Regions from separate parts of the Brevibacillus composti genome, predicted to be linked through region 2. Evidence: riboswitches for the same ligand, from Rfam matches in the RefSeq annotation. Region 2 holds a riboswitch; the other holds the start of a gene.

Region 1 (14,941 bases), 1.7 Mb from region 2:
AGAGGGAGGGAAGGTCGTGGCGGACACCTGTACCTTGCATATTTTGCACACCAATGATTTGCACAGCCACTTTGGCAGCATGCCGTCGATCGCATCGTGTCTCAGATTGCACCGGGAGCAATGGGAAGCCCTGGGGGAACATGTGCTGACCGTCGACATCGGCGACCATGCCGACCGGATGGACGTGAAAACAGAAGCGACCTGGGGCCAGGTAAACGTAGATGTGCTCAACCACAGCGGTTACCAGTACGTGACGATCGGCAATAACGAGGGAATCACGTTTCCCAAGGAGAAATTAGATGCCCTGTATGAGAAGGCCAGCTTTACGGTCGTGCTGGGAAATCTGTTCGAACTCGCCACGGGAGAGGTTCCGCATTGGGCGGTGAGCCACGCCATCCACCAATGGGAGGATTTGTGCGTGGGCATCTTGGGGGCAACGGCATCGTTTCCGCTCTTTTACAAAATGCTGGGCTGGGAAGCGCGAGATCCCCTCGAACAGCTGCGGCAACAGGTGGCCGCGCTCCGTCCCCACGTCGATGTGATCATCCTGATGTCCCATCTCGGCTATCCCGAAGATTGCCGGCTGGCCCGAGAGTTGGACGGAGTAGACATCATTTTGGGCGCGCACACGCATCACCAGCTGGAGCATGGAGAGCGCATCGGGAAGACGCTGATCGCGCAGACTGGGGTGCTGGGCAAAAAGGTAGGCCATGTCCGGCTGGTATGGGATCGCCAGGCCAAGCAGGTGATGGAAGCCTCTGCGGAGCTGTTTGCCTCCGAGGCGTACCTGCCGGAGCGAGAGCTGGCGGAATACCTCGCCCAAAAACAGCTGCTGACCGAAGAGATGCTGGAGCAGACAGCCGTCCAGCTCGCTGTCGATCTCGACGTCTCCTGGATGGAGGAGACCGTCTTTGGATCGGTATTGGCCGCTTCGTTGCGGAAGTGGACGAAGGCCGAGGTGGGGATGGCCAATAACGGCCTTTTGCTCGCGCCGCTTTCCAAGGGAAAGGTGAGCTATCGCGATTTGCTCCGCTGCTTGCCCCATCCGATCAAGCCTTGTGCCGTCTCACTCTCAGGCGAGCAGCTCTGGAGGTTGCTGGCGCAATCCATCCAGCCGGAGACCGTGCGGCGGGAATTGCGCGGATTCGGCTTCCGGGGGAAAGTGACAGGCTGGATGGGGATCGATGGCCTTCAGGTCTGGTACGAAGAGGGAGAGCAGCCGAGGATTACCCGAATCGAGGTAAATGGCGAACTGCTCGACAAGGAGCGGAGCTACCGGGTGGGCACCGTGGATATGTTTATGCTGAACCGCCTTTTTCCCGATCTGGCAGAGGGGGAGCACGTCCGTTTTTACCTGCCGGAGATGCTGCGCGAGATCCTCGCCCAGACATTGGGAGACGCCGAGCTGCTGGCCGCCGCCCAGAAGCCGCGGTGGTTGATGATGGCCAGCTCCTGACACAGATCGGACGCTGATCGGATGCAGATCAGTCCCGCAACTGGGGCATGCTAACAGGGAAAAAAGGAGGAGGCAGCCATGCGGTTTTTAGACGAAGTATACGAATTGTACAAAGGGCATTTCAACGGTGCGGAGGAAGACATCGTGGCCGTGATCGTCGGACTCTTGGAAGAGCAGTCGCACGAGGATCTGCTGAAGCTGGTGGCGGAAATGGACGAAGATGAGCTGTTTCATATGCTGGCGTCGTATATGGTCGAGGTCATGAAGCGCAAGGTAGCCATGGATGATGAACGGCCTTCCCCTGCTATCCTGCATTAGGCACAGACACCACTTGCGGGCGAATGACATACGATGGTAACGCGCCTGTGTGTAAAGCGAAAAGAAGGAGGAATCTCAAGATGATGGAAGTACAACCCATCCACTTTTCAGAGGGAACGGCCATCGCTGTCACGGTTCGCTTGCCCAAGACTACACTGCTGGCGGTTACAACCGATAAGGGATATATTATGTGCGGTGCCCTGGATGTCGGACTGTTAAATGAAAAACTGGCCGACCGGGAGATCATTGCCGGCAGGGCCGTCGGCGTCAAGACCATCGAGCAATTGTTGGACGCGCCGCTGGAATCGGTGACGGTCACCGCCGAGAAACTGGGCATTACGGCCGGAACCATTGGCCGAGACGCCATACGCCGGATGTTTTAATCCTGAAAACGCCTTTGTCCTTGCGACGAGGCGTTTTTTCGACATAAATCTACATCATTTGAAAAATACATGTAGAACCGGCTCGAATCGAGCTATAATAGAGTTACTTTTTGGCAGAAAGGCGAAGAATGGATAATGAGACTGCTCTCTATACATAAATGTCAGCCAGGCAATGTTCTCGCCCGCTCCGTCTACGCGGAGAACGGCACCGTTCTGGTGGGCTCGGGCGTAGAGCTGACCCAGCGCATGATCGACAGGCTGACCCAGATGAATGTCACCAATCTATACATTCAGGATAGTCGCACAGCGGATATTCAGGTGGAAGCGCCTGTATCCGAAGCAACTCGTCGGGAAGCGATGGGATTGATCAACGATGCCTTCCGGGCTTCCAGCCACAGCCCGCAAAAATGGCAGAATATGTTTGCGGACAGGCAATTCGGCCGGCAGATCCGGCAGGTGCTGAGCCAGGTGCAGGATGAGCTCAAGGGAAAAAACGCGGCGATGAACCTGCTGGCGGATGCCTGTGCGTTTGACCATTATATTTTTGCGCATTCCTTTAATGTCATGCTCTATTCCACCGCACTCGCGCTCAAATCGGATTTCGGAGAAAAAGAGCTGCTGGAGATCGGCATCGGGGCCATGCTTCACGACATCGGCAAAATGTCGATACCCGATGAGGTGCTGAAAAAGCCGGGACGCTTAACGGAAGAAGAGTTCCATGTAATGAAAAAGCATACCGAGATCGGCTTCGAGATGCTCCGGCGGCAGGAGGAGATTCCGCTCCTGGCTGCCCACTGCGCCTTTCAGCATCACGAACGGCTGGACGGAACAGGGTATCCGCGCGGGCTCAAGGAGGGAGAAATCCATCCCTACGCCAAATTGATGGCCGTCTGCGATGTCTTTGACGCCCTGACGACCCATCGCGTGTACCGTGCGCCCATGTTGCCTCACGTCGCGATGGAAATGCTGTACACAGGCGCAGGCACGCTGTTTGACAAAGGCTTCGTGGAGCGCTTCCGCGACACGATCGCGCTGTACCCGCTGGGCTTGTCCGTCGTGTTGAATACAAAGGAATCGGGCGTCGTCGTCGACTACAACAAGGGCACGCCCAGCAGGCCCGTCGTTCGCATTCTGTACGATGAACACGGCCAGCCGGTCGAGCCCTTTGAGTACGACCTGTCCAAGCGCCTCCATCTGATGATCGTCTCCTGCGACGATCTGTTTTAAAGCCATTCCTTTCGCTTGAAAATCAGATACATAACTGCACCGAGAGCGGCCATGAAAGCCAGGACGATATAGTAGCCGTGCGGCGACCGCAGCTCGGGCATGTAGTCGAAGTTCATGCCGTAGATGCCGGTCACGATGGTCAACGGCATGAAAATGGTCGTCAATGCGGTAAAGATGCGCATGATGTCGTTGGCCCGCCCCGCTACGGACGAGTGGTAGGCTTCCCGCAGGTTGCCGATTAGTTCGCGAAAGGTCTCAAAGCTCTCGACGATCTTGACTGCATCCTCCAGGAGGTCGCCAAAGTATTTTCGCAGGCGCTTGTCGATGAGCGGGAGGTCTTTTTTATGCAGCGCGTCGATCAGTTCCCGCTGGGGGAGCAGCATTTTCCGCGCGTAGAGAACCTCGCTTCTCAGCCCGATGATCTGATGAAGCTGCGTTTTTTTCGCGTTCACCAGGATCTCTTCTTCCAGCTTTTCAATCAGATCTTCTATTTTTTCGATTACGTCAAAATATCGCTCCACAATGTGATCCACCAGGTAGTAGAGAAAGGAATCCGCATGGTTGATTTCTTTTTCCCGGACGATTTGCAGCATGCGCGGCTGCAGCCCGATATCATGCTTGGTGACGGTGATGACGTAGTGGCCGCCGAGAAACAGATTCACTTCATGCAAAAAAATGTCCTGATCGGCCAATTCCACGCTGTTGATCACGATAAAATAGTGATCCTCGTATATTTCCAGCTTAGGCCGCTGCTCTTCTTCGTCGATGCAGTCCTCAATCGCCAGATCATGCAGGCCAAACAGCGGCTGCAGGATGGCCAGGTCAAACAAAGAGGCATCGATCCAGTAAAAACCGTTATTCGGCGGTGTCTGTGTCTGCTCGATATCGTCGATGAGTGTGATCAATCCGTTTTGGACAAGCCGAATCTTCATCCCTTTTGCTCCTGACAATGGTTGATGCAGCGCTGCCCCGCTCCTGTTTTGCCTGTGCCCAGATCCGGGGAAAGACGGTCGCAAGCAAATAGTCGCAAGCCATGCGCAAGGCGGATTCGCTGGGAGTACGGCGGGCAGTGCTGTGCCGATCCGTGTTCAGGCCGGACCCCTCCTCTTCCTCTTTTCTATCAGGGTATGAGGCGCCGGTTGTCCGTTAGGCCTTTGCACTTGCATATGGGACCGTCATTCACAAGTCTGGAATAGTGTGCCTCATTTGCCCTCTTTTGTTGCAAGCTGCGCAAAAACGGAGATAGACGATCCTCCTCTCTGGGCCAAATGATCCAGGAGAGGAATACCAAATACGGATGAATTATTGTATAGTTATTAAAGTAATGTGAAATAAGCATGAAGGTAAAGGAGAACATGTCCATGTGTCCGTTTTCCCGTTTGTTTGACGTGAAAGGCAAGCAGCAGAAAGACTCCTACTTCCAGCAGCGGACGGAAAAGGGAGAGTTGAAGCTGGAAAAACAGGCTGAGCTTCACAAGCAATTAGCCATGATCAGCTTGACCGAAGAAGACCTGGCTGTGGCGAAAATGCTCCAGCCGCTCATTATCCAAAATATTGATGAAATTGTCACCAAATTTTACGCCAATCTTGAGCAGGAAACCAGCTTGATGGAGATCATCGAAAAAAACAGCACCATCGACCGGTTGAAACAAACACTGACCCGCCATATTACGGAAATGTTCAGCGGCACGATCGACAGCCAGTACATCGAGCAGCGGAGCCGCATCGCAATCATGCATCTGAAGATCGGACTGGAACCCAAATGGTATATGTGCGCGTTTCAAAACCTGCTGGTCTCCATCATCGAACTGCTGGATCGCCATATTGGAGACAAGGCGGAATTCAAGCGCTCCATCATCGTGACCACAAAGATATTAAATATCGAACAGCAAATCGTACTGGAGGAATACGAGAACCAGCATGAGCAAATTCGCCAGGAAACGCAGCGCAAAAAAGACGAGCTGCGCCGCGTGCTCTCCCAATCGGCGCATGAATTGGCCGCCGTCTCGGAGGAGACGAGCGCCTCCGTCCAGCAATTGACCGAACAGTCCAACGAGGTATTGAGCTACGTCGAAAAGGGGACCCGTTTCACCGGCAAGGCCCAATCCCTCTCCGAGGAAGGAAAGGACAAGCTGGAGAATCAACAGCAGCAGATGGGATTGATTCAGCACAGCGCAGAGCGGATCGCGGCGGAGATGCGCACACTGGAAGAGATCTCGGAAAAGATTCGCGGAATCGTCGATGTGGTGACAGCGATCGCCGAACAGACCAACCTCTTGGCTCTGAATGCGGCGATTGAAGCCGCCCGGGCCGGTGAGCAGGGGCGCGGATTCGCAGTCGTCGCGGGGGAAGTCCGGAAGCTGGCCGAGCAGACCAAGCACTCTGTCTCGGGCGTAACCGAACTGATCGAAAAGACCAATGCCCAGACTGCGAGCCTGTCCGCAGTGGTAGCGGAGGTGCGGAAGCTGGTCGCATCCAGCGCGGCGATGACCAGCGAGACGAACCGGTTCTTTGACGAGATTCACGGTGCCGTCAGCGACAGTCAGGAACAGAGCAGACGGATCCAAAAAGAGCTGGAGAACTTCTTCCGCGTCATGGAGGAGATGAGCCAGGCGGTCTCACAGGTCGCTATCTCAGCCGACCAACTGTCGGAGATGACCGAAAATTTGTAGTTGCGAAAGCCAACAAGCACATCTCGGATTCAGCCGGGATGTGCTTGTTTTGTTTGGCGCAGCAACCGGTTGACCGTTTCCCGGCGCAGCCCGAGGAATTGGCCGATTTCCTCCTGCGTCAACAGATCGCTCAAGGGATAGGGTCCGATGTAGGTATGGAACCACTCCTGCATGAGAGCCAGCTTCTCTTTGGGAGAAGAGACGGTGAGCTGATCCATCCGCTGCTGGGTAAACCGCAGCTTGGACTGGAGCAACAGGGCAATCTCCTTGTACCGGTACGGGTCTTCCTCTAGAGAGCGGTACCACTTGTCGCAAGGGATCACGTCCACCTCGCTGCTCATCAGGGCAATGGCTGTCCCGTGGTATTCCTTCGGAGACAGGAGGGAATGGTGGGGGATCGTTTCGCCCGGCAGGAGGAGGTTGAACAAAAAGGGGGAGCCGTCCTCTTGCAGCCGGACCACTTTAAAGAGGCCTGTCCGAATGTGGAACAGCGGCCCCGACTCTCCCTGGCGAAAGAGAATATCACCTTTGTGTAGTCGCACAGTCATCACTCCCGTCCCCCAACATACCACCAAAAAAGAGGCGGTGCAATCCGGCGCGAAGTGTTGACTACTTATTTAAAATTGTGCTACTATTTGCGCAGTACCTTTGTATACAGAATACAGTATGCATCGAGAAGGGGTTGAGGTTCTTGGCCAAAGCGATCAAGCGAAGTGAAACACTCCAGTCTCAGGTGTACGAATATCTGCGGGAGCAAATCCTGTTTGGCGGGCTTGCCCCGGGGCAGCGGCTGATCGAAGAGAGGCTCTGCGAAGAGACGGGTGTCAGTCGCAGTCCGATACGCGAGGCCATCCGCCGCTTGGAAAAGGACGGCTTGGTCGTCGTTCAGGCACAAGGAGGCGTGACGGTCTATCAGCCTTCCCTGGCGGACTTTACCCACCTGTATGAGTGCCGTCTCAATCTGGAGCCGCCAGCGGCCCAGTATGCTGCCGAGCGCCGTACAGATGCTGAACTGAGTGAACTGGAGGAGCTTCTGGAGCAAATGAAGGAGCTTCAGTATCCGAGCGACCCTCGCCGGACCCATGAGTTGAACTTTACGTTTCATCAGCGCATATCGGAAGCGAGCAAAAATCCCTATCTGACCAAGATCATGAACGAGTTGAAAGTGCTGATTTCTTTTTATCGAAACGCGATTTTGGAGGTTCACCCGCGTCGGCCGGAGACCGTTATTTGTGAGCATGAAGCGATCCTGGAGGCGATCCGCACGCAGGATGGCGCCAAAGCGAAAGCGAGCATGGAGGAACACATCAAACGCGATTTTGAGCTTTGCATGAGCACGAACCAAAACCGACAAGACGATCTATAAGGAGGGGCCCATGACAACGAAAAAGCCGCTGCAGGGTGTGCGCGTACTGGAGCTGGGTACACTTGTGGCTGCACCGTTCGCCGGGAAAATTTTTGCGGAGTTCGGTGCCGAAGTGATCAAGGTGGAGGCGCCGGAAACCGGAGACCCCTTGCGCAACTGGCGGGCGATGCACAATGACACGTCTGTCTGGTGGTATGTCCAGTCGCGCAACAAAAAATCCGTCACGGTCGACATGCGCAAGGAAGAGGGGCAGGAGATTATCCGCAGCCTGGCGCAGAAGGTAGACATCATCATCGAGAATTTCCGGCCGGGGACTTTGGAAAAATGGGGAATCGGCTACGACGCGCTCAGCGAACTGAATCCCAGTCTGATCATGGTGCGGATTTCCGGCTACGGACAGACGGGCCCTTATCGGGATAAACCGGGATTTGGCAGCGTGGCCGAAGCCATCGGCGGACTTCGCCACTTGACGGGCTATGCCGATCGTCCGCCCGTCCGTGCCGGTGTCGCCCTGGGCGATCTGACGGCAGGCTTGTACGCCGTGATCGGGGGCATGATGGCATTGCGAGCAAGAGACCTCTCCCCGGAGAAAAAGGGGCAGATGGTCGACGTCGCCCTGTATGAAGCCGTTTTCAGTCTGTTGGAGGGCGTTTTGCCGGAATACGACCTGAAGGGACTGGTGCGGGAGAGGACCGGGAGCACATTGCCCGGCATTGCCCCATCCAATACCTACCTCTGTGCAGACGGAAAATACCTGGTGATCGGGGCAAACGGCGACAGCATCTTCAAGCGCTTGATGCATGCGATCGGCCGCAGCGATATCGCGGAAGATCCGCGTTTTGCCACAAATCAGGGGCGGGTCGATCACGTCGACTTCATCGATCAGGTGATTGGCGAGTGGACCAGCCGCCACCCGCTCCGGGAGGCGCAGCGCTTGCTGGATGAAGCAGCCGTCCCTGTCGGACCGATCTACAGTATCGAAGAGATTGCGGAGGACGAGCACTACCGGGAGCGGGGAATGCTGGAGCGGATCGAGCTGCCGGATGGAGAGTCGGTCATGTTCCCGGGCATCGTGCCCAAGCTGTCGGAGACACCGGGCAGTCATGAGTGGGTAGGGCCCGCGCTGGGAGAGCACAATGAAGAGATATTGGAAAAACTGCTCCAGATCGATCCCGCTGTCCTGGCAATGCTGAAGGAGAAGAGAGCCATATGAACAGAGACGTGACGATCATCGAGGTAGGCCCGCGCGACGGCCTGCAAAATGAATCGGGCTTCATCCCGACGGAGAAAAAGCAGCAGTTGATCCGTATGCTGGCGGATGCGGGGCTGCGGAGGATCGAAGCCACTTCCTTTGTCCATCCGGGCCGCGTGCCGCAGATGGCCGATGCAGAGGAGATCTGCTCGTCGCTGGATGGAATCGCCGGTGTCTCCTTCAGTGCGCTGGTTCCCAACCGGAAGGGCTTCGAGCGGGCGGCCCGGTTCCGGTTGGGGGAAGTCAATTGGGTGACCTCTGCCAGCCCGGCTTTTAACCGGACGAATATCAACCAGACCATTGAGCAAAATCTGGAGGCATTTGGGGAACTCGTCCCCTTGGCCAAAGCGGCAGGACTTTTAGTCCGCTTTTCCATCGCGACCAGCTTTGGCTGCCCGTTTGCAGGCAGGGTAAATCCCGATGACGTGCTCCAGCTGTCGCAAAAGGCGTTGGCCGCAGGAGCAGATGAGATAGCCATTGCCGACACGATCGGCATCGCTGTACCGGATGAAGTCTACGATCTGTGCAGCCGCCTGATCCAAGCGTGCGGGCAAGATCGGCTCAGTCTGCATCTGCACGATACGCGCGGCTTGGCTCTGGCCAATACATACGCAGCTTATACGGCGGGCATCCGCACGTTTGAAACAGCAGTCGGGGGACTGGGAGGCTGTCCTTTTGCACCCGGCGCGGCTGGCAACGTGGCGACAGAGGATGTCGTGTATCTGTTTGAGAGGATGAAAGTAAGAACGGGAATTGAATTTTCTAAACTTTTAGACGCTTCGGAATACGCGGTCGGCCTATCCATGAGAATGCCGCTGGGGCGTATCCGTCTTGTCGAGAACAAAGAGCATTCGACGATTGCCTATTAAAGCGAATAAACGGGGGGAAAGAAAGTGAAGAAGAAGTGGATTGGGATGTTGACGACGGTAGGATTATTGGGCAGTTTGCTGGCGGGCTGCGGCGGTGCCCCTGCGGCCCAAAGCGGAACCAGCGGCGGCGCTCCTCAGGCCAATACCGGCTCGGGTGGAGCGGCCACCGAGGAGTACGAAAAGGCGACGATTCGGCTGGCCTACAATCTTCCGCAGGATCACCATATCTCCAAAGGAATTGAAGACTTTGCCAAGAAAGTGGAAGAGCGCTCTGGCGGCAATGTCAAAATTCAGGTATATCCCGCAGGCCAATTGCTCAGCGACAAGGAGATGAACCAGGCGATTTTGACCGGCGGCGTAGAGATGGGCGTCAACTCTTCGACGCTGTGGGCATCGGTCGTCCCGGCCATGGGGATTTTTGACGTTCCCTACGCGATCCCTACCTCGTATGAGTTGGCCGGAAAAGCCCTGTCCGGCTCGGTGGGCGACAAGCTGAAAGCAGAGATGGAGAAAAAAGGAGCCAAGGTCCTGCTGTTTGCCGACTATGGCTATGCCCAGTTTGCCAACAGCGCTCGTCCGTTGAAGATGCCGGCAGACTTCCAAGGCTTGAAAATCCGCAGTATCGGACATATTCCCTCGGTTATGATTCAAGCGTATGGCGCTGCCCCGGTATTCATGGGTGCAGGCGAGGTATACATGGCCCTGCAGCGGAAGACGATTGACGGAGCCACCTCGGGAACGACTGCCATGGTTCAGCGCAAATACGATGAAGTCTCCAAATATTTGACGATCAGCAACTACGCGTATCTGGAGTTCGTGCTCGCCGTCAACAAAAAGTACTGGGACAACCTCCCGGCAAAAACGCAAGAGCTCATCAATACGACCGCAAAGGAAACGGAAGAGTGGATTCGCCAGCAGGCTGAACAGGAAGACAAGGCTACCGCTGAACAATTGAAAGAAAAAGGCATGGAAGTCTACGTCGTACCGGAAGCAGACCTCGCGGCATGGAAGGAAGCGGCCAAGCCTGCTTGGGACGAGTACGTGAAAACGGCTGGCGACTTGGGCAAAGAGCTTCTGGAAGAGATCCAGAACATTCAGTAGAGCGTCAGAGGAGAAGGGAAAAACGGGGGACTTTGGATGAAACTTTTTCAAATTCTGTACAACGGTGCAGATCGCTTAATTAAATGGGGAGGCATGATCGCCGGAATCTTCATCGTTCTGACGACGGGGATGATCTTTTTCGAGATCGTCTCCCGTTTCCTTTTCAATGCCCCCACCATTTGGGCGACCGAGCTGTCCATTTACGCGATTATCGGGAGCTGTTTTCTCGGTTCCGCCTATGCCGTGCGTGCCGACGCCCATATCAAAGTGGATCTGCTCCTGCATAATGTGTCCGCGGCTGCGAGAAGGTGGATGCTGATCGTCTCTACCGTGATCGGCATACTGTTCAGCGTGGTTTTCACCTATTTCAGCTGGGAGCATGTGCTAAGCTCGATGGAGCTGGGCTTCACCTCCGCATCTCTGCTGCAAATTCCGATGTACATCCCGGAAATGCTTCTGCCTATCGGAGGAGTCCTGCTTTGTCTCGCCTTCCTTTTGCAACTGGTTGATTACATTTCCGGGCAGGAAAGGCGTAATGGGTTGGTTTTTTGCAGGCGGCATGGCCTCCCTCATGCTGGTAGGGGTGCCTGTGGCCTTTGCGCTCGCCGTACTGGCAGCCATCGGCATGTATTTGTTTAACGGAGGGGCACTCGGGCTATCGCAGATTCCGATTATTGCCTACAAGGCCCTGGATGACTTCACTATGAGCGCCTTGCCGATGTACGTCCTGATGAGTCAAATCCTATTGTTCAGCGGTGTGGGCAAGGAGCTGTATGAGATGGCCAGCCGGTGGCTGCGCCATCTGCCCGGCGGTTTGGCCTTGGCCACGCTGGTCTGCTGCGGGATATTCGCGGCCATCTCCGGCTCCAGTGTAGCGACGGCGGTGACCATCGGAATGGTTGCCATCCCGGAGATGACGGCCAGGGGCTATGAGAAGAAAACGGTTCTCGGTCTATTGGCGGCGGGCGGCACTTTGGGAATCCTCATTCCGCCCAGTGTGCCGATGATCATCTATGGCTCCGTTACAGGCGAATCGGTCGGCAAGCTGTTTATCGCCGGTGTGCTGCCGGGGATCTTGCTGCTTTTGATCTTTATGACCTATGCCGCCTGGAAGATGCGCCATATCAAGGAGGCGCCGGCAACCTGGACAGAGCGCTGGCAAGGGACCCGCAAAGCCGTATGGGGCCTGATGATGCCAGTCCTGATCATAGGCGGCATCTACTCCGGTGTCTTTACACCGACGGAAGCGGCAGCCGTAGGCGTGGTGTTCAGCGCGCTGGTGGCTGGGATTGTGTATAAGAGCCTGTCGTGGGAGAACATCAAGAAAATACTGCTCTCGACTGTGGCGACCAATGCGATGATTCTGTTTATCATCGTCGGGGCCATGCTGTTTGGCTTTATCCTGACATCGCTGCAGATTCCGCAGGCGATGACAGAGCTGGCCACCAGCCTGCCCGTCTCCAAATGGGTGATCTTCATCCTGATCAACATCCTGCTGCTGATCCTGGGCTGCTTCCTGGAAACCGTGTCGATCCTCGTCATCACGCTGCCGATCCTGTATCCGATCATTATGGCGCTTGGATTCGATCCGATCTGGTTTGCCATCATCATGGTGGTCAACATGGAGCTAGCCTTGATCACGCCGCCAGTTGGGCTCAATCTGTTCGTGCTGAAGGGCGTAGACCCGTCTTCGCCGATTTCCACGATTGTGCGTGGAGCGCTGCCCTATGCCGTCATCATGATCTTGTTTATGATCCTGCTCTCGGTATTCCCCTGGCTGTCAGTCGGCTTGATCGAGCATGTCAAATAGCGATTCTGCCATCTCGGCGGACTGCTTCGATGCCCCTGTCCATACTGGACGGGGGTTTTCCTTTCCATGCAGACCCGTGTCTAGGCCGGAGAACCTTTCCCGCAGACCGTCACGTATTTTTTTCGCTCCCAAGCCATAGGATGTAGCAACTGGGAGGTGACGGGCGTGGCCGTGTTTCGACCCCGTCGTAGGTGGAAGAACCCTCTATCTCGTACGAAAGCGTTTTTTATTGCGCTGGTGATTTTTTTGGCGCTGAGTATCCAGATGCTGGTGTTTATCGAGAAGCGGCTGGAGCCTACTTTGAAAATTCTCGCCAGTCAAAAAGCGGAGCAGCTGGCCAAACAGGCGATTACCGATGCTGTAACGAAGCGGATCGCTCAGCAAGGCGTCGATTTCAACCAGATCGTCAAAATCGAGAAAGACAATCAAGGCCGAATTCAGGCGTATCAATTCAATTTTAAGGAGTACGCCCGGATAGTGGGAGAGACGACCTCCCGTGTACAAAACAAACTGATGGAGTTTGAGGAAGAGAAAGTAGACCGTTACATTCCGCTCGGTCTCGCGACGGGAAACAGCTTTCTGGCACAGATGGGACCGGAGCTTCCGCTCACCTTTGTCCCGATTGGCTCCGTAAAAACGATGCTGGACACCGAACTGAGCGAGGCGGGCATCAACATGGTCCTGGCGACCGTCTATGTCTACGTGGAAGTCGACTTGCGCATCGTCATTCCGTTCGCGACGGACCAAAAGACGATTACGACGAAAATTCCGATCACACACTCCCTGATTATCGGGGATGTGCCGCAGTACTTGTACAACAATCCCGAAGGAAAACCCGATGTGCCGCGGCCGGATGAACAGCCGATGCCGCCGCGCCCCTAGGGCAGCGAAAAAACTTCCTTCTCGAAAAAGTGTAAGGGATGGGGAAAGTCGTGTTATAATGCTAGAAACGGAATAGCCAACCTTCAGGGTAGGGTGAAATTCCCGACCGGCGGTGATGACGAACGCACGTCTAAGCCCGCGACTCGCTTGCCGACACATGTCTGCAGGCGACTGACTTGGTGCAAACCCAAGGCCGACGGTAAAGTCCGGATGGGAGAAGGTGGAACAGTCTTTCGCTCTGTTTGAAAAAGCAGCGTGAAAAGGCTTCTTCTTCTATGCCCCTGAACATGCTTCAGGGGCTTTTTCTAGTGCGCCACGCATGGCGACTAACTAGGCGGTGAAAGTCCGCTGTGGGGGCTGGTAGTGGCCAACCACTAGCCAAGAGCAAGGGTGTCCACCGTGAGGTGGAATCTGAAGGAAGCTGGAGGCAAAATCCCGGCCCGAGGAACACGAACATCATCAGGCATATGGAATGGGACAAGCTTGCGAGACAAAGCAAAGTCCAATACACTACACGGACATTCCGGTGTAAATGATGCGGGTATATGGGAGGAAAGTGAGTCGTCTTACCGTGGGAGGTCTCATGGACGTGAGAAGATGACATTCGAATCACGGTTGAAACAAGATTTATCATGAGAAGTCAGCAGACGCCATAGTACCTCGAGCAGTCGACGGCTTGAGGGAAGGGCTGAACCTTAGGAGGTGGTCGTCAATGAATGTTACCGAAACAGGAGATAAGGGCAGCCAACTTCCAACGGAAGGCTCACCGCAAAAGAATAGTGCGGAACACGAAGGATATGCGGGAGTGCACGTTCCTGAGAGGATAGCTGAAACCGACGACACCAACGCAAACGAGTCGAAGGAAAGGTTACTTGAGAAAATCATAAGCAGAGACAATTTGAACGAAGCGTTCAAAAGAGTCAAAGCGAATAAAGGTTCACACGGAATCGACGGGATGGGCGTAGATGAACTTCTACAATATCTCAAAGAAAACGGTGAAACCATCAAGGAACAAATCCTGGCGGGCAGATATCGCCCAAATCCCGTTCGAAGGGTAGAAATCCCAAAAGAGAACGGAAAGAAAAGAAACCTGGGCATCCCAACGGTGGTTGATCGAGTAATCCAGCAGGCAATTGCACAAATGCTCACGCCGATCTATGAGCAACAGTTCTCGGACAACAGCTTCGGGTTCCGACCCAAACGAAGTGCCCACCAAGCCATAAGGCGCAGCCAGCAATATATTCAGGAAGGCTACCGCTATGTTGTGGATATGGATCTAGAGAAATACTTTGACACCGTCAACCAAAGCAAGCTCATTGAAGTACTCTCAAGAACGATTAAGGACGGACGAGTCATTTCACTAATTCATAAATATCTTCGGGCAGGAGTTGTCGTGAAGCACAAGTTTGAGGAAACAGAAGTCGGCGTACCGCAGGGCGGGAATCTGAGTCCAATTCTCAGTAATATCATGCTGAATGAGTTGGACAAGGAGCTGGAGAAGAGAGGACACAAGTTTGTGCGATACGCAGATGATTTACTCATCTTCTGCAAGAGCAGACGAAGTGCCGAACGGACACTAACCAACATTCTCCCCTACATTGAAAA
Region 2 (14,941 bases):
TGACAGACTCATGATTCGACACTCCCGATCTTCAGATTGATTCTCTTCCCGCTCCGCTTAGGGCTTCAGCTCTTCGCGGATGAAGGCGAGAACCTCCTGCACATGCCCTTTTACCTTCACCTTGGGCCACACTTTGGCGATCTTTCCCTCCGGATCAATGACGAATGTGGTTCGCTCAATCCCCATGTACTCCCGTCCGTACATCTTTTTCAGCACCCAGACGCCGTAGGCTTCCGCCACCTTGTGATCGGTGTCCGCAAGCAGCGGAAAAGGCAGCTCATGCTTTGCCGTAAATTTGTCATGTGATTTCACATCGTCCGGACTGATCCCCAGCACAACCGTATCCAGCTTGGCAAAATCGGGGTGGAAATCGCGAAAATCGCACGCTTCCGTCGTGCATCCCGGTGTCATATCTTTTGGATAAAAATAAAGCACAACAGATTTGCCGCGATAATCCCGGAGCGATATCTCCTGCTGATTGCTCGCCTGCAGCGTAAAATCCGGCGCCGCTTGTCCTACTGCGACCATTCCAATCCCTTCCTTTCAAGATGGCTTGCGCCTCTTTGGTTTTAAGTTTACCACATGCTGACATTGTCTTCATCTTCATCCGGCATTGCGCTTCGGACAAGAAAACGCTAGAATTAAGGGATAGTGTTCATAAAGAAAAATAAAATTTGCGAAAGTCAGCTGGATGGTGAAGAATGGCGATGAAAGAATTTTTTGATGTAACCGACCCAGAAGCCCTTAAATCACTTGCTATACCTGAACGTGTGAAAATTTTGCAATTGTTTGAGGACTTGGAGCCTCGAACAGCTAAGCAAATTGCAACCGAACTGGGAGAAAACGCCGCCCGTCTTCACTATCATGTGAAAGAACTCGTGCGCGTCGGTTTGCTGCAGCAGGTAGACACACGAGTAAAGGGCTCGATCGTAGAAAAATACTACGAGCCTGTGGCTAAAGTGATTCAGGTCAAACTGCGCCTCATGATCGAAGAAAATGCGCAGCAATTGAGCGATATCATGTTCACCCCTTTTCGCACGACGGAAAAAGACCTGGTGCGAACCCTCAATCGCTTTGTAGCCAGTGATGTCGATGTACGCAAGGAGTACAAGGATACATTCGCTTACAATTTGACTGAATTTTATTTAAACCAGGATGAAAGAAACGAGTTTGTCGAGGAAATTAGCAAACTTCTGAAAAAGTACAAAGGGCACAAAAACGAAGGAGACCGCCGGAAGTTTAAGTTCTTTGATGTCTTGTTCCCGCTGACGCCCCCCGAACCAACAGGCGACAGCGCTGACGAGGATTTTGAAGACAACGAGGCATGAAAGAGCTCCTCTTCGGAAATGAGTAAGTGACCCGCGCGAAAAAGCCATCCCGATTGCAGACCTCTGCTCTCGACATGGCTTTTTTCTGTTTGCCAGCCCTTCGCAGCCAATGACCGGCTTGGGCGGGGCCTACCCGCGCGTTGGCGAGCAGCCCGCCGATCGTCGATCAATAGGCACGGCCGAACCAGACCGTATGCGCTGCCTTCTGGCCACAGCAGATGCAGCTTTCTTTTTGCACAGGCGGATGGAATGGAATGTTGCGGGAGGTGAACTTGGTCTCTTCCTTTACCTTTGCCTCGCACCCGTCATCGCCGCACCAGCCGGCGAGCACCCACCCGGCGACACGGTTTTCCTTTTCCGCTTCCTCTGTATGCTGCTTCAAAGCCTCCAGGCTGTCGATGTCGTAGTGAGAGTGGGCCTCCCGGAACTCGACGGCGCGCTGGTACATATTCTGCTGAATCTCCTCCAGCAGCTTGCCCACAGCGGATACGGCATCCGCAAGGGCGACGGTGATCTTCTCTCCTGTATCCCTGCGGGCCAGAATCACCTGGCCGTTTTCGACATCGCGCGGGCCGATCTCCAGGCGGATCGGGACGCCGCGCATCTCCCATTCGTTAAACTTCCAGCCGGGGGTCTCTTCGCGCAGATCCGCCCGCACCCGGACACCCGCCGCTTTCAGCTGGTCAAAGAGCGGATCGAATGCCTCCATCACCTTTTCCCGGAGCTTGAGCGGGCCGACCGGTATCATCACGACCTGTGTCGGTGCGATCCGCGGCGGCAGCGCCAGTCCCCGGTCATCGCCGTGCACCATGATCATCGCACCGATCAGGCGGGTGGAAGTGCCCCAGGAGGTGGTATGTACGTATTTGAATTGGTTGTCGCGGTCCAGGTACTTGATCTCGAAGCCTCTCGCGAAATTTTCCCCGAGGTAGTGGGAGGTGCCTGCCTGCACGGCTTTGCCGTCTTTCATCATCGCTTCGATGGAGTAGGTATCGACCGCTCCGGCGAAACGCTCGCTCGGCGTCTTCTGTCCCTTCCAGACGGGAATGGCGAGCAGCCCTTCGACGACCTCGCTGTACACATCCAGCATCTGCATCGTCTCCTGGCGGGCCTCCTCCTCCGTCGCATGGGCGGTGTGCCCTTCCTGCCACAAAAACTCGGAGGTCCGGAGAAACGGCATCGTCCGCTTTTCCCAGCGGAAGACGTTGGCCCACTGGTTGATCAGCACCGGCAGATCGCGATAGCTCTGGATCCACTGGCTGTACATATGGCCGATCATCGTCTCCGAGGTCGGACGCAGGGCAAGCCGCTCCTCCAGCTTTTCACCAGCCGCCTCCGTCACCCACGGCAGCTCCGGATTGAAGCCTTCGACGTGCTCCTTTTCCTTTTGAAAAAACGATTCCGGGATCAGCATCGGGAAATAGGCATTGCGGTGCCCGGTTTCCTTGAACCGCTTGTCCATCGCCTCCTGGATGCGCTCCCACAGCTCGTACCCGTCCGGCTTGAACACAATGCAGCCGCGCACAGGCGTGTAATCCATCAGATCCGCCTTTTTGATTGTGTCGATGTACCAGCGGGAAAAGTCTTCCGCCTGCGGGGTAATTTCTTTGACAAATGATTTTTCCTCTTTCATGTAGGCTCACTCCTTTTGGTCTTTTCCTTGGAAAAAATGAAAAAATCCCCCATCCCACAAAGGGACGGGGGAGAAACCCGCGGTACCACCCTGATTGACCGCTCGTGCATGCATGCACATCGCGATCCGCTCATGACCCGTTAACGGCGGGCACACCGGCATGGCTCTTCGCCAGCAGCTTCCGGATGGGGAGCAGATGCCATCAGTGCATCGACCTTGCAGCCAAAGGGTCGACTCTCTGCAGCACGATCGGACCTGCGATTCCGTTCATTGCTTTTGATTTTAATCAATGGTCAGGCGCGCTCGCCAATAGGGGAGACGCAGCCAAAATTTCTAGCCTTATGGTAGCAAAAGGATATTCGAAAGTCAATTTCCCGAACGGATGCGCAGCCGCGGAGCCAGCTTGGCGTACAGCGGATAGGCCACCAGCGACAGGAGCACGCCTTTTATCAGATTAAACGGCACGATGCCGTACAAGACCAAAGACCAGACACTCTCCGCCTGGAACTGAGCCACCAGCTGCTCCAGCGATACCTGGTAGAGCGCGGCGTAAGCGGGCAGCAGCAGATAGGCATTGGCAACAGCCATGACCGCTGTCATCAGCAGCGTGCCCAGAGCGAGGCCGGCGAGGAAATTCTTTTTCCCCTGTCCCAAGCGCTGAAGGGAGACCGCCGCGACGATAAAGCTGGCGCCGGCCACGACATTGGCCAGCTCCCCGATCAATAGGCCGTCTGTGTTTTTAAACAACATGTGGAGAGCGTTTTTCAGCACTTCCACGATCACGCCGGCCATCGGTCCGTACATCAAGGCCCCGATCAAACCCGGCAACGTACTAAAATCAAGCTTCAAAAACGTCGGCATCAGCGGCACCTGAAATTCCAGGTACTGCAGCACGAATGCGACCGCCGCCAGCATGGGAATCGTCACCAGCCGCTGCGTCGCTTGCGATCTTGGAATCGCTGTTTCTCTCATCTGCAACCATCTCCTCATGTGGTTCTTCCTTCTTTGAGGAATGGCAACAGCACACGCGTCTCCATGCCTCGCGCCTGTGCTCTTTCTCGTCTGAGCCTGGCGATGTCCAGCCGAATAAAACGTCGGCTTTCCTATTGGCCATCGCAAGCCCTCGCCTTTTCGATCCTTCCTGCTTTCCTTTTCGGCGATTCCAACCATTCTGAAAGCAGAAAAGCCCTGAGGATAAATCTCCTCAGGGCGTAGACCGCTAGGCAAAGACAACGAAAGAAACCTGCACATTCGGGTACAAGAAACCAGAGGGTACCGGCAAACGCCAAAAACCCCTGAATCTCGCGACCCGCGCACAAGCAAACAAGCACGCTGCATACACGTACTGTCGTCATCCTTCTCCCATCCAGACTGTACTGTCGGCTCTGGACTTGCACCAGATCCTGCACTCCAAGATGACATCTCGCATCCGGGAGGCTCGCGGGCTTACGCTGTGCCAATCGCACGGCGATCACCGCCGGTCGGGAATTTCACCCTGCCCCGAAGGAATGTATTTATTTTTTATACACACGTATTATAAGTGGCTTTCCCGGATTTGACAATGAGGGAAGTTTGCCAATTGCACTCCATGCGTACCCTCCCGTCAGACATGCCCTCGCCTGGACAGGCGGGTCCACACCTCCGTAAGCAGGTACGGAGAAAGGATGATGAACAAGGGCAACAGCTCCAGGAAAACAGCGATAACTTTTTCGTAGTACCAGGCAAAAAACACGAGAAAGCCCCCCAACCGCCGGCGGTCAAGGGGCCATCATCCGATCGATCAAGACCCCGCACCGCTGTATTTGCGAACGCCCCAATTCCACACGAAAATCCCAATGGCGAAAAAGACGATTCCGACAATGGGCGTAAAGGCGGCGTAGACATACCAGGCTTCCTTGCGAAGGAAGTAGGCCGCCGGATACACCCCGACGAAAGCAAACGGCAAGATATAGGTCAATACGATGCGAATCACTTTGTTGTAGACGTCCACCGGATAGCGGCCGTACTGTTGAATATTCCAGATCATCGGCGAGATCCCTGTGCGGGAGTCGGAGAAAAAGCTGACCGCCGCGATCGCCGTGTAGACGCCGCCGTAGATCAGCACCCCGCTTGCGACCAGCACCAGGAAGATGATCGGGTCGTACCAGGTGAAGGACAGCTCCAGCCGAATAGCCGCATAGCCCATGATGATCAGCCCGGTCACCACGCCGAAGATGCGGTCGGGGGCGATGGACTCCAGACAGACCTGGGCCAAATTGTTGAGCGGCCGGGTCAGGACGCGGTCCATCTCCCCGCGGATGATGTAGCGCTCGTTGAAGTCCCAGAACCCGAAAAACATCGAAAAGAGCGCGTACGGAATGAGGAAAAATCCGTAGATGAAGATAATCTCGTCCCGCGACCAGTCATTGAGGAGCGGCACATGCTGGAAGACGACCACGATAAACACCAGATTGATCAGCTCATAGATCAGGTTGGAGGCCAGTTCGCCGAGGAAATCGGCCCGGTACGCCAGCCTCGTTTTGAAATACTGTCCCAGATAATCGGCAAAAATGCCGAGGATATGTTTCCACTCGCGCATCTCTCTACCCTCCCTGCACGACCAGCTTTTGCTGGGCTTTGCGCCACAAGACCAGGATCGGCACCAGAATGACCGCGACCCAAACCGCTTGCAGGCCGATCATCTGCCAGGCCCGCTCAGGCGGGATCGCCCCGGTAAATATGACGCTGGGGTAGTAGTTGATCGCCTGAAAAGGCAGATAGCCCATCGCCGTCTGCGCCCACCCGGGGAAAAAGCTGATCGGCAGCACCAGTCCGGACAAGAGATCCACGATCACCCGCTTGGCGCGCATCATGCCGTCATTGCGGAAGAGGAAAAAGGTAAACAGGCCGGTGAGCAAATTGATCTGCGTATTGATGACAAAGGCAAACATCAGACTGATCAGATACATCCCCCAGGCTGCAGGCGTCCCCGGAAATTGAAACGGAATCAGCAGGCTGATCAGGAAAATGCCTGGCAGCGCGAAGAAGATCATGCGGAAGATCCCCTCGCCAAAAGCCTGCGCCGTTTTGACGGAGAGGTAATTGTAGGGGCGGATCATCTCGATCGCCACTTTCCCCTCCCGCACCTCCTGCGCCATCTCCATGTCGATGTTATTGAAATAAAACGCCCGGGACATCCACGCGACGGCGACGTACGCCGTCATCTGCTCCACGGAAAGTCCGCCGAGCTGCTGCTGTCCCCCGTAGATCGCGCCCCAGAGGAAGTAGTAGGCGCCGATGTTGATCGCGTAAATGATAATCCCGCTGTAGTAATTGACCCGGTACGCCAGCATGGTGAGAAAACGGATGCGGATGAGCTCCAGGTACAGCTTACCCATGGCTGGCTACCTCGCTGTCGGTGGAGTAGATATTCCGCACGATATCCTCGGTGCTGGCCTCCAGAATCTTCACATCGCTCACCTCAAACGATGACATGACGGTCGACAGGACATACGGCAGCATCTCCTGGCTGCGGGTCACCCTGACGCGCAGGGCAAAGTCATTATCCTGCAGGATCTCGCAGGGCAGTTCCCCGAGGGCTGCCCGAAGCTGGTCCTGGGTCGTTCGTTTTTTAAACTGAAAAGCCACCTCTGTCCCGCTCCCCCATTTTTCCTTCAGGTCGCTGAGCAGGCCGTCGAAGATCAGCTTGCCTTTGTCCATTACCAGCACCCGTTTGCAGAGGGCTTCGATATCGCTGACGTCGTGGGTGGTTAGCAGAATGGTCATATGCTCGGTATCATTCAGATTCCGCAAAAACTCGCGAATCTTCTGTTTTACCAATACATCCAGGCCAACCGTCGGCTCATCGAGAAACAAGAGACGCGGCTTGTGAATCAGAGCGGCCGCCACCTCGCAGCGCATCCGCTGTCCGAGGCTCAGCTTGCGCACGGGCTGGCTGACAAAAGAGGCGATGTCCAGCTCTTCGATCAGCCGGTCCAGCCAGCGCTGCCCTTCGGCCTCGTCTACCTTGTAGACGCTCTTGAGCAGCCGGAATGACTCCAGCGGCGACAGGTCCCACCAGAGCTGGGAGCGCTGTCCGAACACCACGCCGATGGAGCGGACGTACTCCTCCCGCTGCTTCTGCGGGACGAGGCCGTTGATCACGATTTCGCCGCCGCTCGGGTTGAGAATGCCCGTCAGCATCTTGATCGTGGTCGACTTGCCCGCTCCGTTTTCGCCGATCAGCGCGAACATTTCCCCCTCTTCTACGGAAAAGGAGAGATCATCGACCGCTTTTACCGTCTTGTACTCCCTGCTGAACAAATCGCGCATCGCACCCTTCAAACCTGCACGGGCTTGATGAATGCGAAATTCTTTTTGCAAATGGTTGACTCGTATCATGAAAAACCGCCCTTTTGTGCACATTTGAATAAGACACCATTGATAGTGTATATGAGCAGGGAGAAATCTGCAAAAATCAATGTGCTGGGAATTGTTTGGGGTTGTCCGGCGGCGATCCTTCGTGAAGATGACATCCACGGCAGGACATTTTCCTTTTTCGCGCTCTTGCCCCAAGCCCAAGTGTGATAAGATGGGGATGGACTTTTGCGAGGAAAGAGGGAAAGAAATGAAACGTGATCAATCAGCCCGTCTGCACGAACAGGCCCTGGATGTGATTCTCGGGGGAGTTAACAGCCCCTCCCGCTCGTTCAAAGCGGTAGGCGGCGGCGCCCCCGTCACGATGGAACGCGCCCAAGGCGCTTACTTCTGGGATGTAGACGGAAACCGATACATTGATTACCTGGCAGCGTACGGCCCGATCATCACCGGCCACGCCCATCCGCATGTCACCAAAGCGATCGCGGAAGCGGCGGCAAACGGCACATTGTACGGCACGCCCACCCCATGGGAGATCAAGTTCGCCACGATGATTCGCGAGGCGATTCCGTCGATGGAGCGGATTCGCTTCAACAACTCCGGTACCGAGGCAGTCATGACCTGCATCCGCGTCGCCCGCGCCTACACAGGCCGGGTGAAGGTGGTCAAATTCGCCGGATGCTATCACGGCCACTCCGACTTGGTGCTGGTCGCGGCCGGCTCCGGCCCGTCTACGCTGGGCATCCCGGACAGCGCCGGCATCCCGCAGAGCATCGCCAATGAAGTGATCACCGTGCCCTTTAATGACATCGAGGCCTTCCGCGAAGCGATGCGCGTCTGGGGAGCGGAGACGGCCTGCATTCTGGTGGAGCCGATCGTCGGCAACTTCGGCATCGTCGAGCCAAAGCCCGGCTTCCTCGAAAGCGTGAATGAAATCGCCCATGCAGCCGGGGCGCTGGTCGTCTATGACGAAGTGATCACGGCCTTCCGTTTCTGCTACGGCGGGGCGCAAAATCTGCTCGGCGTCGAACCGGACCTGACGGCACTGGGCAAAATCATCGGCGGCGGACTCCCGATCGGCGCTTACGGCGGCCGCCGCGAGATCATGGAACAAGTGGCTCCGCTCGGTCCCGCCTACCAGGCCGGCACCATGGCCGGAAACCCGGCGTCGATCCGCGCGGGCATCGCCTGCCTGGAAGTGCTGCAACAGCCCGGCGTCTACGAGGAGTTCGAGCGCCTCGGGGCGATGCTGGAAGCCGGAATCCGACAGTCTGCGGAAAAACACGGTGTCTCCATTCAAGTGAACCGCGTCAAAGGGGCACTTGCCGTCTACTTTACCGACCAGCCCGTCTACGATTACGATACCGCGCAGGCTGCTAACGGGGAACGCTTTGCCCGCTTCTTCCAACTGATGCTGGACGAGGGCATCTGCCTGGCTCCGTCCAAGTACGAAGCCTGGTTCGTAACGACCGCTCACACGGAAAAAGACATCCAGGATACGATTGCTGCGGTAGACCGCTCGTTTGCGGCGCTGTAGGCAGGATAGAGGAAGATATTCCCTGTCCGGCGAATCTCTCCCCTGCGCATACTAACGGCGACAGGATACCACAGCAGGAGGGATTGCGATGTCCAAAGGCGAGAAGACCTACCCGCAAGCACCGGAAAAAACGATGGATCCCAAGATGAGCTCCAAGATGATGGAGGTCGTCGGCTTTCAAAATCCGCGCAAAACGGAGCATCATAAAACCCAACATCACGATCGTTAGAATGCTTATCGCATGTGCCCGCTCCGAGGGGCATGCGATTTTCGTTTCAAAAAGGCCCTCTCAAAACGGCCTCCGCACCCGGAGAGCCTTTTTTATATTCGCATATAAGCATTCATGAATATTGTCAAAGTTGGTCAGTGATTGTACAATAAGATCAGAGAAAAAATGAAACTGCCGCAGCATTTGATCGTAGACTTAGGTGTAGGGCAGAATAGGTTGTATGCTTCGTTCCTAATTATTTGTAAATGAGAAGAATGAGGAGTGGTTTCTCATGTTTTTTCACCCGATGGACTTTCTGATCATCATCGCATTTGGCCTGTCCCTCTGGGCGCAATTCCGCGTCAAGGGCACGTTTAACCGCTTCGCTGATGTTCCCGCTTCATCCGGCATGACTGGTGCCGAAGCCGCCCGCCGCATGCTGGACGCCAACGGCTTGACCAATGTTCCGGTGGAGCATATCCCGGGTACGCTGACAGACCACTACGATCCGATTTCCCGTGTCGTTCGTCTGTCCGACCCCGTATATATGGGCAATTCGATTGCAGCTATCTCTGTCGCGTGCCACGAAGTGGGCCACGCCGTGCAGCACAAGGTATCCTATCCGATGCTGGTTGCGCGCCACCGCATTTTCCCGATCGTCAACCTGACATCCGGTGTAGCGCCTCTGCTCTTGTTGGGCGGTTTCTTCTTCCAGATGACCAACTTGCTGCTCCTGGGCATTATCTTCTTCTCGGCAGCGGTCGCTTTCCAGCTCATCACCCTGCCGGTCGAGTTCAACGCCAGCAGCCGGGCCAAAACGATGATGGTAAAAATGGGCTTTATCCGCAATTACGAAGAGAGCGGCGTAAACAAGGTACTGGGCGCAGCAGCCCTCACCTATGTGGCCGCAGCCCTGATCTCCGTGCTGGAGCTGGTCAAATACGTCATGATTTTCAACAGCTCCAACGACGACTAATCTGCAGCGCGTCATAAACGAAAAGTCTTTCACCAAAAAGGAAGGCGAGGTATAGTTTCCCAACCGGGGACTGTACCTTTTTTTTGTTTCCGTTCAGCGGCATGATGCCCTGTCTTTTTGTTAGGGAATATTCATGTAAGGAAAATAGGAGTGATTCGTCTAATACATAACGAACATAGGAGGGGGTCACTTTGGAGGAGACTCAACACGATGTTGAGGCTTGGTTTACCTTGTATAGTCACGATCTGTATAACTTCCTGGTCTATTTTACCGGACATCACGATGTAGAGGATCTCGTACAAGAAGTATTTATGAAAGCCATGCTCAACAAGCATCAGTTTCGGGGGAGAGCTGCACGCAAAACCTGGCTGTTCTCCATCGCCAGAAATTTGGCTATTGATCATGTCAGGAAGGAGAAATGGAGAAGATCCGTATTGTCATCCTTCCTTCCTTTTTTTCGCAGCGAAGAAAAGGGGCCGGATGAGATTGCGGAGCGTAACGAAGAGTTTCACTTCTTGTACGGAGCGATTCGCCAGCTCAAACAAACCCATCGGGAAGTCATCCTGTTGCGCGGGATTCAAGGGTTCTCCGTTGCGGAGACGGCGGAGATCCTCGATTGGAGCGAATCGAAGGTCCATGTTACTTTGCATCGAGGATTAAAAGAGTTGCGCAAATTGATGACGCAACCGGAGAAAGGAGGGGATATCCTTGCGTCCTCTGTCAAATGACGATGAGCTCATGAACCTGTTAAAGCAAGCCCCCCGCTACCGACTGGGGCAACAAGCCCAACAAAACATAAGGGAGGCATTACGCAAGCATGAGAACTCCCTGCCCTACCGGCGAAAGCGGCAAACGGGCCTGCTCTGGATGGCGAAAAGCGCCTTTGTCTGCCTCAGCCTGCTGATTCCCTTCTTTTTGATCGTTCATGGAAGTGAGGATGAACACATCCCTTTTCCCGAAGTTGTGCGGATGACTACACGCGACATAGGGGATTTGGCCCATCATACCTTGGCGAAGCTGTATCGTGAAGTGCCTGAACTCAAAGGCTTGACCGTTCAGAGTGAGAGCTTGGATACTGTCTACGACCTTCGCTTGTATAAGGCTGAAGATCAGCAAGCCCATATCAGCATACATCCCCAAACGGGAGAATTGCTCTGGTATCAGTTCCACCAGCGGGCTCCCCAGCTCAGTCCCATGGACCCCTCCACCACTCTGGCAAAAACGAAAGCCACTTCATTTCTCTATGGGATGCTGGGTGCGGACAGCCGCTCGTACAAAATCATCTCGAATTCTCATGCCGTGGTCTTCCAACGCTTCATCAACGGCATTCCACTCTTGGGCAGCCAAATCTCCATCCAGGTTGATTCAACTGGCAAAGTGATCGGTTATTCAACATCCGGTCGAGATATGGAGGTCGATCTGGCAAAAGCCGCAGACCCTGCCGACGCGATATCGGTGGAAGCATTAAAAAAGTCCATCTCATCCCATATGCGGCTGCGTTATGTTGAAAATATCGTGGTGAGAAACCCCTTTACCGGCGAGGTTGCTCAAACGGGACCCATTCTCGAATATACGCCAGCGGTGAGATTTTCCGGAAGCGTCAGCTTTTACGCCGACTCAGGGAAAATCAGGTACACCTCCAATTACGATCGCGACAGCAGTCAGGGAGTCACACCGATTCCGGTGAGAGCGGCAGAACAAATGGTTGCCGTCCCCTCCAAAAAAGAGGCGGCTATCCTTTTAAATCAAGCCTTTCACCTCCAGATTTCAAGTGAGGACCTAAAAGAGAAGAAGGAAAAACGAGGAGACACCAAGTCCTACATTCGGTATGTATGGGCACATGATGAATCCGTAAGTGTGTTAGTGGAGCCGACCACAGGCGAACTGGTGGAAATCCTGAAAGGCCCCCCATCAATCAGAGGAAATCTTCCGGAGCAGAAGGCTGCTGCGGAAGCGATCCGCTATTTGCAACAGTATGCAGACCCATTTGTACGAGAAGTACAGATCGCCCACTTCAGTCATTCAGGAAATGAAGGGATGTACTCGTTCTTTTTCATGGCCAGCCATGAGGGCATTCCGGTGGTCCTGTCGCCGGATCAGGACATCGCCTATCGCATAAATATCGATTCTTCCACGGGCGCATTTCTCGGTTTCCAAAAATTCCATGTTCCGGCAAAGGCGCTCTCCGCAACCAACCTGCCGAGTAAAAAACAGGTGGTATCACCCGAGGCAGCCGCAGCTGAGTACCTGAAGCGCCATTCCTATCAGCTTGCCTATCTCGTGGAAAGAGGCAGCGGCTCAGGTTCGAATGCCCCTGTCTTGATGTACACCTCAGAGCTGAACGGAAGTCAGGAGCGCTCCTTGATCGATGCGACGACTGGGAAAACCATATCTATTCAAAATTGACCGATCGCCATTTGCCGCCTCTCCATCGCACGAAGGTACACGCCCTTTCGGGGGCTGTACCTTTTTCCATCTCTTTTGTTATAGTGAAAAGAGAGGAGGGTATCTCTACTATGAATATCGGAATTATCGGACTGGGAAACATGGGGCAAATGTTGGTCAAAGGGCTGTGCAAAAGCGGCATGATCTCCCCGCGGGACCTCATCGTATACAACCGCACCGCAGAAAAGGCGACAGCGCTCCGGCAGCTGTATCCTTTTCAGGTGGCGGAGTGTGCCCAGACCGTTTGTCAAAAAGCGGATATACTCTTTCTCTGCACCAAGCCGTTGGATATGCTCCCTCTGCTGCGTGAGCTATCTCTCCCGCCTCACCTCCATCTTGTTTCTGTTGCTGCCGGGGTAAGCCTGGCCGACCTGGAGAGCGTACATAGCGGACCGGTCAGCAAAGTGATCCCGACCGTCACCTCGGAGGAGAATCGCGGCGTCTCTCTTTACATGAACAACGCAAAGGTGACTCCCTCAGAACGAGCTGCGCTGCTGCAATTGCTGGAAGCTCTCGGGACTGTGGAGGAGATCACGGAAGCGGCCATCGAAACAGCGACCATCTTGACCAGCAGTGCCCCAGGATTGATTGCGGGTATCCTGGAGGAGTTTGCCCAAGCTGCCGTACGTCATACGCCAGAGCTGGAGTTGGACAGTGCCCGGCGAATGTTGGTAGAGACCATGATCGGCACCTCACTGCTATTGGAGCGACAGGGGCTGGGATTCGACCAGTTGATCGAGCGCGTCGCGACCAAAGGCGGAATTACGCAGGAAGGGCTAAGTGTACTGGGAAGGACGCTCCCTCGCGCCTTTGACGACCTACTGCACATGACAACGGAAAAACACACGCTGCTCAAACAACTGGTACGGCGTCAAAACGACAGCCACACCAGCAAAACACCTACCCAGAAGGGGGAATCACAGTGAAAATCGGATGGATCGGACTTGGAAACATGGGCATCCCGATGGCAAGCAATCTGCTCGCTGCCGGGTATGACGTGCGGGTATGGAACCGCACGCCGGAAAAAGCGGAGCCGCTGCTTCGCCTGGGGGCTTCTTTTGCGGAGAGCATGGACGATCTGGTCGCCGAAAGCGACGTGATCTTTACGATGGTAAGCGATGATGAGGCGGTCAAAGCCATCTACACGGGCCCGAGAGGATTGCTCACGGCGGCTGTCCGCGGCAAGCTGGCCGTGGATATGAGCACTGTCTCCCCGGAGACCTCCCGCTACCTCGCGGAAAAGTCCCGCGAAGCCGGTCTCCGTTTTCTCGATGCGCCTGTCTCCGGCAGCGTCGGGCCGGCTAAAGCCGGACAACTGGTGATTATGGTCGGCGGGGCGGCCGAAGACTTTGAGCAGGCCAAGCCGCTCTTGGACAAGCTGGGCAAAATTGCGCTGCATCTCGGTGAAAACGGTGCCGGAACCTCCGCCAAGCTGGCCATCAATCTGCTGCTCGCAATTACGGTCCAGGGTGTAGCCGAAACGCTGCTGTTCGCACGTGGGATGGGCATCCCTCCCGAGCAGATGCTGACGATTATCTCTGAGAGTGCGGTTGGCACGCCGCTGATTCGGGGCAAGGCTGCCTCCATTTTGGTGGATGACTACCCGGCTGCCTTTGCCCTGAAGCATATGGCCAAGGATCTGCGCCTCGCCCGGGAGGCAGGCGTCTCCACGCCGCTGGCGGAATCCGCCGCAGCCAGCTATCGCGCCGCACTGGAGAACGGCTTGGGCGAGCTGGACCTGATGGCGATTCTCCGCTATTTTGATCAGAAGTAGGAAATCCAAACAAACAGGCTTCTCCGGCCCAGTTCGCGGCGAAGCCTGTTTGTTTTCCCGGACGATGCTATGTACAAGCACGCTTGCCGGATCAGCTGCCCTCCTGCAAGACTTCTTTTTTCCGAAAATAGCTGAAATACACCCAGCCGGCATTGATCAGCAAAAACGCGCTGGTCATGAAGAAGACGCCGTTGATGCTCAGGTACCCGGCCATAAAGCCGCCGATCATCGGCCCCAGCATGCTGCCGATGCTGACGAAGCTGTTGTTGTAGCCGTAGACCCGGCTGACCATGTGCTGCGGCGTGGCTCTCCGCAGCAGCGCGTTTACCGAGGGCAGCAATCCCCCCAGCGACAAGCCCAAAAGAAAACGGAGCAAGACCAGCTGCCACACCGCGGAGACCAGCCCCTGCGGGATGAACAGGATGCCCGCAAGCACCAGACAGCCGAGCAGCACCTTCTGCGAGCCGAATCGATCCCCAAAACGGCCCAGATGAGGGGCTGCCAGCACATTGGCCGTACCCATCGCGGCCTGGACGATCCCTGCCCAGAGCGCGACATTTCCCGCGCTGCCCAAGAGGATGCCGATGTAGATTGGCAGGATCGGAATAATGCTGAAGAGGGCAAACTGGATCATCACCGTGACGAAAAAGAGCACGGGCAGCTCCTTGGAGGAGAAAATCATGC

Evidence for each region. Region 2 has a riboswitch for FMN ahead of JD108_RS18225 (ECF transporter S component). Riboswitches for the same ligand answer to the same signal wherever they lie in the genome.
Region 1: another riboswitch for FMN. It lies ahead of ltrA (group II intron reverse transcriptase/maturase); the one in region 2 lies ahead of JD108_RS18225 (ECF transporter S component).

The regions. Positions count from the first base shown of each region.
Region 1 is NZ_CP066308.1:906,501-921,441, forward strand. It holds gene JD108_RS04785 (bifunctional metallophosphatase/5'-nucleotidase) at 17-1,456, shown strand; gene JD108_RS04790 (DUF6154 family protein) at 1,535-1,774, shown strand; gene JD108_RS04795 (YunC family protein) at 1,855-2,157, shown strand; gene JD108_RS04800 (HD-GYP domain-containing protein) at 2,293-3,384, shown strand; gene corA (magnesium/cobalt transporter CorA) at 3,381-4,316, opposite strand; gene JD108_RS04810 (globin-coupled sensor protein) at 4,740-6,056, shown strand; gene JD108_RS04815 (Crp/Fnr family transcriptional regulator) at 6,086-6,598, opposite strand; gene JD108_RS04820 (GntR family transcriptional regulator) at 6,748-7,422, shown strand; gene JD108_RS04825 (CaiB/BaiF CoA transferase family protein) at 7,433-8,635, shown strand; gene JD108_RS04830 (hydroxymethylglutaryl-CoA lyase) at 8,632-9,543, shown strand; gene JD108_RS04835 (TRAP transporter substrate-binding protein) at 9,568-10,644, shown strand; gene JD108_RS04840 (TRAP transporter small permease) at 10,681-11,283, shown strand; gene JD108_RS04845 (TRAP transporter large permease) at 11,180-12,454, shown strand; gene yunB (sporulation protein YunB) at 12,611-13,336, shown strand; FMN riboswitch at 13,412-13,562, shown strand; gene ltrA (group II intron reverse transcriptase/maturase) at 14,049-14,941, shown strand, end outside.
Region 2 is NZ_CP066308.1:3,616,963-3,631,903, forward strand. It holds gene JD108_RS18205 (M42 family metallopeptidase) at 1-12, opposite strand, end outside; gene bcp (thioredoxin-dependent thiol peroxidase) at 58-528, opposite strand; gene JD108_RS18215 (winged helix-turn-helix domain-containing protein) at 708-1,328, shown strand; gene proS (proline--tRNA ligase) at 1,495-2,961, opposite strand; gene JD108_RS18225 (ECF transporter S component) at 3,328-3,933, opposite strand; FMN riboswitch at 4,312-4,473, opposite strand; gene JD108_RS22620 (hypothetical protein) at 4,565-4,693, opposite strand; gene JD108_RS18230 (ABC transporter permease) at 4,742-5,539, opposite strand; gene JD108_RS18235 (ABC transporter permease) at 5,544-6,338, opposite strand; gene JD108_RS18240 (ABC transporter ATP-binding protein) at 6,331-7,341, opposite strand; gene JD108_RS18245 (glutamate-1-semialdehyde 2,1-aminomutase) at 7,568-8,854, shown strand; gene JD108_RS18250 (hypothetical protein) at 8,943-9,083, shown strand; gene JD108_RS18255 (zinc metallopeptidase) at 9,355-10,038, shown strand; gene JD108_RS18260 (RNA polymerase sigma factor) at 10,230-10,766, shown strand; gene JD108_RS18265 (YcdB/YcdC domain-containing protein) at 10,747-12,444, shown strand; gene JD108_RS18270 (NAD(P)-binding domain-containing protein) at 12,555-13,409, shown strand; gene JD108_RS18275 (NAD(P)-dependent oxidoreductase) at 13,406-14,257, shown strand; gene JD108_RS18280 (MFS transporter) at 14,349-14,941, opposite strand, start outside.